Regions from separate parts of the Kitasatospora sp. NPDC058492 genome, predicted to be linked through region 1. Evidence: riboswitches for the same ligand, from Rfam matches in the RefSeq annotation. Region 1 holds a riboswitch; the other holds the start of a gene.

The links. A riboswitch is a leader RNA that binds a small molecule or an ion and turns the genes downstream of it on or off. The one in region 1 is predicted to bind cobalamin.
Region 2: it holds a riboswitch for cobalamin, as region 1 does, so the genes downstream of both, ACFWPI_RS36805 (ABC transporter substrate-binding protein) here and ACFWPI_RS05960 (peptidase) in region 1, are expected to answer to the same signal.

The regions. Positions count from the first base shown of each region.
Region 1 is NZ_JBHXMU010000006.1:33,084-38,017, forward strand. It holds gene ACFWPI_RS05950 (hypothetical protein) at 1-978, shown strand, start outside; gene ACFWPI_RS05955 (flagellar hook-length control protein FliK) at 1,654-2,133, opposite strand; gene ACFWPI_RS05960 (peptidase) at 2,164-3,237, opposite strand; cobalamin riboswitch at 3,337-3,477, opposite strand; gene ACFWPI_RS05965 (enoyl-CoA hydratase) at 3,545-4,321, opposite strand; gene mmsB (3-hydroxyisobutyrate dehydrogenase) at 4,318-4,934, opposite strand, start outside.
Region 2 is NZ_JBHXMU010000092.1:23,062-27,995, reverse strand. It holds gene ACFWPI_RS36815 (ABC transporter ATP-binding protein) at 1-618, opposite strand, end outside; gene ACFWPI_RS36810 (iron ABC transporter permease) at 615-1,694, opposite strand; gene ACFWPI_RS36805 (ABC transporter substrate-binding protein) at 1,691-2,662, opposite strand; cobalamin riboswitch at 2,757-2,962, opposite strand; gene ACFWPI_RS36800 (hypothetical protein) at 3,082-3,723, opposite strand; gene ACFWPI_RS36795 (type I polyketide synthase) at 3,999-4,934, shown strand, end outside.

The DNA.
Region 1 (4,934 bases):
GCCTACTGGCAGACCGCCGAACCCGGCTACTACGACCCGTCCGCCAACTTCAACGGCACCGTCTTCGGCCTCCTCGCCCTCGCGGGCGCCAAGACCCAGGCCGGCAACCCCCGCGTCCCGCAGCCGCTGCTCGACGCCTCCGTCACGGCGGTGCGCGCCAACCAGCACAACGACGGCGGCTGGAACTTCAGCAAGGCCGCAGGCGACCCGAACGCCCTCGCCCAGGGCAGCGACATCGACATGACCGGCGCCGCCATGGCCTCGCTCTGCACCGGGGGCGTCCCCGCCACCGACCCGGCGATCGTCGCCGCCAAGAACTTCCTCAAGGGCAAGCTCACCGCCTCCGGCGCCTTCAACGCCATGTTCGGCGTCAACACCGACTCCAACGGCTGGGCCGTCTCCGGCCTCAACGCCTGCGGCATCAACCCCCAGGGCCCCGACTTCACCAGCGGCACCGGCAAGAGCCCCGTCGACTTCCTGATCGCCCAGCAGTTCAAGCCCGGCGGCGGCTTCAAGTACCTGCCCACCGACACCTCCCCCTCCCCCTACGCCTCCGTCGACGGCCTGCGCGCCGTCGCCGGCGCCGGCTTCACCGCCACCCCGCCGGCCCCGACCACCGCCGGCGAGCCGGCCTGGGCCGCCACCGCCACCTTCGTCCCCGGCACCGCCGCCAAGCTCCCGCTGGTCATCGACGACGGCACCGGCGCACTCAAGGTCTGCGCCGTCGCCCTCACCCCGACCGGCACCACCGCAACCCTCGGCGACGTCCTCGACGCCGCCGCATCCGCGACCCCCGCCGGCTGCGTCACCGCCGTCACCCCGTCCTCCGGCACCGGCGCCGTCACCGCGATCAACGGCACCGCCAACAGCGGCTCCTCCACCTGGAAGATCACCCTGGACGGCACCACCGCCACCACCGCCACCCGGGCCACCACCGTTCACCTCGGCGACACCGTCTCGCTCTGCTACGGCAACTGATCCGGATACCCTGGCCGTCCTGGACGCGGAAGCAGCGAGCTGACCTGCCATCACATCACGCCGGGTGCACGGAGGGACTTCCACCGGGCCCCCGGCGGCCCGAGCCCGCACCGCCCGACGCCGACGCCCCAGACCAGCCTCTTCGCGACCCGACAGGACCCAACCCACCCGCCGCACAAGGGAGTTATCGGGGCGGAGCCTGGCGGGTTTGCGGCCTGGACTGCGCGGTCGGGGTGCGGTTCTATTCCACAACGCGCCCGACCCGCCCCACTGCTGAACCACCCGATGCCCCACAGCGGCCCCGCGCACCGATTCCGGTACGCGGGGCCGCTCACACGTCCCGGCGCCCAGCTTCTGCAGACCAGGGTCCTTCGCCTCAAGTTCCTTACGTATTAGTTGAGTTCAGAAACACGCAACGGCCACACCGCCGTCCTGGAGATGCTCGGACGAGAGCTGAGCTGGCGTGTCGAACAGCGAGGGTGTGGACCTGGCGGGACCAGGCGGTTGCCTTGTCCCACGGCTGCTGACCACCGGCGGGAGCGTGGTGAACACCCTGTTGTTCACCGCTGCGACGGCCACCATGGTGCTGCTCGCCCGGCGGCGCCGAACGTGCCGCACCGCCGGTGCCCCGGCCCCCCTTCCGGAGGGGCCGGGGCACCGGGGTGTCTCCGGAGGTCAGGGCGCGGTGACGCCCGGCTGGGCGCCGGCGCCGAAGGACCAGCCCTCGACGTCGCCGGGTGCCGGGTTGTAGCTGCCCGCGCCGAGGTTGCTGTACGACCAGGGGCCGCCGTGCTGGGCGTGCCAGTACGACCAGTAGGCGCTGCCGGTGGGGTTGGTGCAGGTCGTCGGCAGGGCGTTGATGGTGCAGACGAAGCCCGGGTAGCGCGGGTGGAAGGTGTACGCGAACCCGGCGCCGGTCAGCGCGGCCAGGCCGCTGGCGGGGTCGCCGGGTGCGCAGCCGGTCTGGATACCGCCGCCGACGGCGGTGAAGTCGACCACGACGGTGACGCCGGTGGTGCCGTCGCAGGCGGCGGCCTGCGCCTTCGGGGCCTGGACGGCGGAGGCGCCGAGCAGGCCGGCGGTCAGGGCAGCGGCGGCGGCGATCGAGCCGAGGGTGCGGCGGGCCGGGCGCGCGGGCGCCGGGGTGTCGGTCATCGGAGCTCTCCTCTCGGGGTCAGCGGGTGGTCAGCGGGTGGTCGCCGGGCAGGCCGGCACGGGCGCGTCCGGGCGGGCACCGGCGGCGGAGAGGGTGGCCAGCGGGGTGCCGGCCAGGCCGAGGACGGCCTGCGCGGTGGCCCGGGCGCCGGTGGCCGGGTTGAAGCCGGTCGCGTCGTAGGCGACCGCCCCGCGCACGCCCGGGTCCGTGGCGCAGCCCTGCTGGAGCTTGACCAGGCTGCTCCAGCCCTTGAGGCCGGCCACGAAGCGCCCGCCGGAGAGCAGTGTCTGCGTGGCGAGGCCGGTGGTGTTGGCGTTGGACGCGGCGGCCCCGGCGGCCGGGAAGCCGCCGTCGGCGTTCTGGTGGGCGGTCAGCCAGCCGAGCCCGGCGTTGGCCTTGGCGGTGCGGCCGGTGGCGGCGAGGGCCTGGGCGGCGAGCGCGGTGGCGTCCGGGTCGCTGGTGCAGGTGGCCTGGCCGAAGGCGACCGGGTAGCCGCCGTCCGCGCACTGGCTGTTGGCGAGGAAGTCGACGGCCGCGGCCGGGGCGCCACCGGTCGTACGGTGCAGGGCGATCAGGGCCAGGGACTGGCCGAAGGCGTTGCTGTAGTCGCCCCACTGCGAGCGGTCGGAGAACCGGCCCTCGGCGGTCTGGAGCGAGCGCAGGCGGGCCGGCAGGTCGACGCCGCCGAAGGCCGTCGGGTTCCCGCCGCGCACCTCGACGGCGAGCAGCAGCTTGGCGGTCGCCCCGGCGTAGGCCTCGGTGGTGCCGTCGCCGAGGTAGCCGCTGATGATCTCGGGCTTGGCCAGCCAGGCGGTGGCCTTCGCGGCGGCCTGGTCGGAGCTGCGCGAGGCGGCGAAGGCCAGTACGGCGTCGATGGTCAGGCCCTGGTCGGGGTAGGCGGTCCCGTTGAAGACGGACTCGAAGTGGTCGCCGTCGACGAGCTGGCGGGCGAGCCAGCCGCCCGCGGCGGCGTCGGGGCGGATCGTCGAGGACGAGGTCGCGGCGGCAGGCGCGGCCTGGGCGGCAGCGGCCGCCGGGAGGACGGTGGCGAGGGCGAGCGCGGGTATCGCGAAGAGGCGCAGGGGGCGTCGGAACGGGGACACGGTGGGCCTTTCCGGGCCCGCACGCAGGGGCCCGGAGGGCGGCGGCAACAAGCCGGGCAGCCCTCGGAGCTCCGGCCCGCAGACCACGACGGGAGGAGGGGACGACACACCTCCGCCGCCGGGTACTCGGGCTCGCCGCCGACGTGGAGTCGGCGGCCTACCGTTGCGGGTCAGCGCCGGATTCGAACCGGACTTCCCCCAGCGGCGGAGTCACAACTTGACGGCCCATCATGGCGATACGGAAAAGATCCGGTCAAGGGTTCGTGCGTCACATCGCGCCACATCGCGCCGCGAACTGCTCGGACCGTCAGCGGTTGAGGAACTCCGGCGGGCGCTTCTCGGCGAAGGCCGCCATGCCCTCCTTCTGGTCCGTCGTGGCGAACGTGGCGTGGAACAGGCGCCGTTCGAAGCGCACGCCCTCGGCGAGCGTGGTCTCGTACGAGCGGTTGACGCTCTCCTTGAGCATGACCGCCGCCGGGGTGGACATCGCCGCGATCGTCTCGGCCACCGTCAGGGCCTCGGCCAGCAGCTGGTCCGCCGGGACGATCCGGGAGACCAGGCCGGCCCGCTCGGCCTCCTCGGCGCCCATCATCCGGCCGGTCAGGCACAGTTCCATCGCCTTCGCCTTGCCGACCGCCCGGGTCAGCCGCTGCGAACCGCCGATGCCCGGGATCACGCCGAGCTTGATCTCCGGCTGCCCGAACTTCGCGGTGTCCGCCGCCAGCAGGATGTCGCACAGCATCGCCAGCTCGCAGCCGCCGCCCAGCGCGTAGCCCGCCACCGCCGCCACCACGGGCTTGCGCAGCGCGGCGAAGCGGTCCCAGGCGGCGAACCAGTCGCCGAGGTAGGCGTCGACGAAGTCGAGGGACTGCATCTCCTTGATGTCGGCGCCGGCCGCGAAGGCCTTCTCCGAGCCGGTGATGACCAGGCAGCCGATCTCCGGGTCACGGTCGAACTCCGTTGCCGCCTGCGCGACTTCGTTCATCAGGAGGGTGTTGAGCGCGTTGAGCGCCTTGGGCCGGTCGAGCGTGATCAGCCCCACCCGGCCCTTGCGCTCGACCAGGATCGTCTCGTAGCCGGTCACTTGCCGTCCTCCCTCAGGGTGGTGATGATCGCCGAGAAGTCCAGGCCGGCGCCGTCGTCGGCCTGCGCGAAGTCCGCGTACAGCTGTGCCGCCCTGCGTCCGAGTTCGGTGGGCAGGCCGGCGGCGTCGGCGGCCCCGGCGGCGAGGCCGAGGTCCTTGGCCATCAGGGCGGCGGCGAACCCGGCCGCGTAGTCGCGGTTGGCCGGGCTGGTCGGCACCGGTCCGGGGACGGGGCAGTTGGTGGTGAGCGCCCAGCACTGGCCGGAGGCGGTCGAGGCGACGTCGTAGAGGGCCTGGTGGCTGAGCCCGAGGCTCTCCCCGAGCACGAAGGCCTCGCTGACCGCGATCATCGAGATGCCCAGGATCATGTTGTTGCAGATCTTCGCGGCCTGCCCCGCACCGGGGGGTCCGCAGTGCACGACCTTGCGGCCCATCGCCTCCAGCACCGGTCGAGCCGCCTCGAAGTCCGGCTCGGCGGCTCCGACCATGAAGGTGAGGCTCGCGGCCGTGGCACCGACCACCCCGCCGGAGACCGGCGCCTCCACGGCCCGGTGCCCGGCGTTCACGGCCAGGTCGTGCGCCGCCCGGGCGTCCGCGACGTCGATCGTGGAGC
Region 2 (4,934 bases), on a different contig from region 1:
GAGGTCGTGCAGCGCGGCCACCGTGGTGACGCCCAGCCCGCGCACGGCGCCGAGGAAGCCGAGTTGGTGGCGCAGGTCGAGGTGGTTGGTGGGCTCGTCGAGCAGGAGCACGCCGGGCTCCTGCACCAGCGCCCGCGCGAGCTGGACCCGTTGCCGTTCGCCGCCCGACAGCGTCGGCCAGGCCCGGTCGAGCAGGTGTCCGACGTCGGCCGCGGCAACGGCATCGGCGAACACGGACCGCTCGTGGGCGTCGGCGGCGGAGTCCATCGGCACGGGCCAGCGGCTGCGGTACGGCGTGCGTCCGAGCTCGATGACCTGACGGGCCAGCAGTGACAACCGGGTGTCCGCCTGCTGCTCCATGAAGGCCACCCGTCGTGCTCGTCGGCGGGCCGTGAGGGCGTGGAGGTCCTCTCCGTCCAGGAGGACGCGCCCCGCGCTCGGCCGGGTCAGTCCGGCGACCGCGCGCAGCAGGGTGGTCTTCCCGGCGCCGTTGGGCCCGAGCAGGCCCGTGATCCGGCCGGGGGCGAACGCGAGCGAGACCGCGTCCAGCAGCGTGGCTCCGCCGATGCGCACGCGGAGCTCCTCCGCGCGCAGCTCGGCGGGCGGCGTCACGGTCACTGCGGTCCCCCCTCGGCCCGCCCCTGGCGCCACAGCAGCCAGGCGAAGAAGGGCGCTCCGAGTCCGGCCGTGATGACGCCGACGGGGATCTCCCGGTCGGGCAGGACCGAGCGCGCCACGATGTCGCTGCCCACCAGGAGGGACGCACCCACCAGTGCCGACACGGGCAGCAGGAGGGCGTGGCGCGGGCCGCAGACCAGTCGGACCACGTGCGGTACGACCAGGCCGAGGAACCCGATGACGCCGGTGTTGGCGACCAGGCACGCGGTCACCAGCGCGGCGGTGGCGACGAGGAGCCAGCGGGTGCGCTCGACGTGGACGCCGAGGGAGCGGGCGGCGGTCTCGCCGAAGGCGAAGGCGTCCAGGTCGCGGGCCGAGGAGGCCAGGACCGTGACGCCGACCAGCGCGACCGCGGTCAGGAAGACGGCGGTGGGCCAGCGCACGCCGGCGACCGAGCCGAGCGTCCACTCCATGACACCGCGCGCCGCGTTGCGGTCCCCGAGGACCAGCACGACGAACGAGGTGTAGGCCCCGCACATCTGCCCCACCGCGATGCCGGCGAGCACGGTCCGGGTGGTCGGTAGGGACCGGGTGCGGGCGCCGGCCAGTGCCAGGACGACGGCGGCGGCGAGCAGGGCACCGGCGAAGGCCGCCGTCGCCACCGCGCCGGTGCCCACGGCGCCGGTCACGCCGACGCCGAGGACGATCACGGTGACCGCGCCTGCGGCGGCTCCGTCGGAGATCCCGAGCAGGAAGGGATCGGCCAGGTCGTTCCCGGTCAGCGTCTGCAGCACCGCGCCGCAGACCGCGAGGCCTGCGCCGGTGGCAGCCGCTCCCAGAACCCGGGGCAGCCGCAACTGCCAGACGATCTGGTCGTCCAGCAGCGTGACGTGCTGGCCGCCCAGCCCGAGACGGCGCGCCACGACATCGATCACCGTCCGGACCGGCTCGGGTTGCGAGCCCACGGCCAGGCCGAGGAGCACGGTGGTCAGCAGCAGGGCCGCACCGATGGCCAGGGCCGCCGTCGCGCGGCCCGGACCGGAGGGCCGCACGACGGGGCGGGGTTCGGTGGTCATGAACCCGGGTGCAGCTGGCCCAGCCCTGCGGACACCCGGGCGGCACCGTCGGCGAGCCGCACGCCGGGAGTCGACTCCGAGAACGGCACCACCACGAAAGCCTTGCGCTGCACGGCGGTGAGCTTGCTCAGCACCGGGTCGTTCTCCAAGTAGTCGATCTTGGACTGGGCGGTGTCCCAGCCGGCGTCCGCGACCACGATGGCGTCCGGGTCCGCCGCGACGACCTTCTCCCAGCTCACGTTCTGCCAGCCACCGGGCAGGTCCCCGAAGACGTTGCGGGCGCCCACGGCATCGAGCACGAGCTGAGGTCCGCCGTGGCCGGCACCGACGAACGGCGACTTGGTGTCCGAGTCGTACCACAGGACCTTCAGACCCTTGCCCGCGGCCGTCGCCGTGAACTGGGCGAGCTGCTGCTCCTGCTGCTGCTGGATCGCGGCGGCCCGCTCCGTGACACCGAAGACCTCGGCGACGTCGTTCAGTTCACCCCACACCGCCTGCCAGGTCGTCGGCGGCACCTGGCTCTTGTCCGAGCAGCCGAACGGGGACAGGTACGACGGGATGCCCTGGCCGCGCAGCTCGTCCCGGCTGCCCGCGACCTTGTCGGTGAACGCGCTGGAGTAGGAGGCGTACAGGAAGTCGGGACGGGCCGCGAGGAGCTTCTCCTTCGTCGGGTAGTCCTTGGAGAGCACCGGGACGGAGTCGTAGGCCGCCTTCCACTTCTCCGGGACGGAATCGTCGAGGTAGGCGGTACCGGCCATGCGGGACTGCAGGCCGAGGGACAGGGCCACCTCGGTGGCACCCTCGTTGAGCGTCACCAGCCGGGCGGGCGGCGCGCCGACCGTCACGGTCGTCCCGCAGTTGTCCACGCTCACCGGCGCGGCACTTCCGGCCGCCCCGCCGGACGTGGCGGGCGCGGGGGCGCCGGTGCAAGCCCCGAGCGCGCCGGTGAACAGGACGGCCGCGACCACCCGGCCGACACGTATCGGACCTGTGGGACGAACGGAACATATCGATCGAAACGGATACAGCAGACCGCTGGGCACGTGTTCTCCAAAACCCTCGTGGAACATGTCGCGCCGTGGCCGGTCTCCTGGCTTCCGCATCAACACGCCGCAGCCGACCTTCCCGGACGGCTCTTCCAGCCCGCCCAGTGGCCCTGACCGCTGGAAAAGCCGGTCAGCGAGGGCCGCGGAACTCCGCGGCAACAGTGGCGAGGGCCGCACCGGACTCAGACCGGTTTCCCGTACACCACGGCGATGGCAAGGTATCAGGCGTGGTCAGGTCGGTGCTGACCGGCTCAAGGACGCCCACCGGCCACGCGAAGCGCCGGCAGCGGCAGCGCCTTGACGGAGGTGTGTGTTCGGCCTGCCGGCTTTCCAGCGCGCTGTCACGCAGTGGCGGTGGCAGCTTCGGTGGCTCCGCCAGTTGAGGGTGACTGGAGGGAGCAGGCCGAGATCCGGACCGCGAGCTCCTCGTAGTCGACGGGTTCGCCACACAGCCGGCGTACGGAAGCAAGGCCCAGGCTGGCCTGTCCGGTGGCCTCCACGAGAGCACGGGAAGCAACGTAGAAGCGCCACTGGCCGATGTCGAGCGGGTCGTAGTCGGCGTGGGTGAGCGCGATATGGAGGGCGAAGACGTAGACATCCGCGTTGTAGGACTGCTCTGCGGCGTCACCGTCCTCGGGAGTCCAGGTGCGTCCGCGCAGCCGGGAGAAGCGAATCTCCGACAGCTGACGCTGCCCCCAGGCTTGGAGGTAGGCGCTGGTCTTGACCTCGATCCTGAGCCCGTCAGGCGTCAGGACATCGAAGCTGTCCCATTCCATGTTGCGTGCCACAGCGCCGACGGCGCGGTGGACCAGGAATTCCGCGAGCAGGCCCCGGGTGGTGTTGGTTCGCAAGTCGGGCATCGCGTAGCGCCAGAAGTCCAGCACCGTCCCGGCATCGGTGCCGCGGAAGGCCTCGTTGCCGTCGAGCGGCGCCAGTTCGGCCGGGGTGTGCCAGGCGTTGGGGGCGGCGGAGTCGGAGAGCATTCCCCCAGCCTGACACGGGCGCCGGACGGGGAGGGCGGTATCGGGGGCAGCGCTCAAAGTCCACGGCGCTGTGCCCTCGCGCCCTCCCGGGCTGGAGAGCTGCTGTTTCCGCAGGTCAGAGGCCTGATTGCTGCCTCGAAGTGCCGCGGTTCCTCGGCGGCCGCAAGCGCAGCTGCGGCGAGTCCGCAGGACTCGGTCTGTGCCCGTGTGTTACTGGGTACGGAGGGGATCGACGGGGGAGTGGGTCGCGAGTGGCGAGAGGTCGGAGCCGGGGCGTGAGTGGTGAACTGCGGTATGACGATCTGGTGCGGCCGCTGCCGGAGTTGCTGAAGAGGCACGCCGAACGGTCGGCGGAGCGGGTGGCGTTCCACGACTTCTCGCGCGGCGTCAGCTACGCCGAGTTGGAGCGGCGGACCGGGCGGTTGGCCGGGTCGTTCGTGCGGGCGGGGGTCCGGCGCGGGGATCGGGTGGCGCTCTGCCTGGGCAACTGCGTGGAGCTGGTGGAGGGTTGCCTCGCCGTGCTGCGGGCGGGGGCGGTCGGTGTCCTGCTCAATCCCCGCTCCTCTGACGACGAACTCGACTACTACCTGCGGGACAGCGGCGCCTCGGCCATCATCACCGACCCCGCGCACCTCACGCAGCTGCACCGCCTCGGCGCCGCGTACCGCGGCCTGCACACCGTGCTCACCGGGGCGGGCCCGATCCCCTCGAACGCCCCCGACGGCACCGTCCTCTTCGAGGCTGCGGCCTCGACCGGGGACGGGCCCGCGGCCCCCGACGATCTGGGGCTCGACGATCCGGCCTGGCTGCTCTACACCTCCGGGACCACCCACCGCCCCAAGGGCGTGCTCTCCACACAGCGCAGCGCACTGTGGTCGGTGGCGGCCTGCTACGCGCCGCTCTTCGGGCTCTCCTCCGAGGACCGGCTGCTGTGGCCGCTGCCGCTGTTCCACAGCTTCGGGCACTCCCTCGCGATCCTGGGCACCACGGCCGTCGGCGCGAGCACCGCGATCGCCGGCGAACTGCCCACGCCCGGTGAGGCCTTGACGCCCGGCGACCTGTGGCGCACGCTGCGCACCCCGAGCGCAGCCCTCGGCGGGCCGTTCACCGTCCTGGCGGGCGTCCCCACGACGTACCACCGGTTGATGGCCTCGGCGAAGGACACCCCGCTCCCCGCACCGCGGCCCGGGCTGAGGCTCTGCGTCACGGCG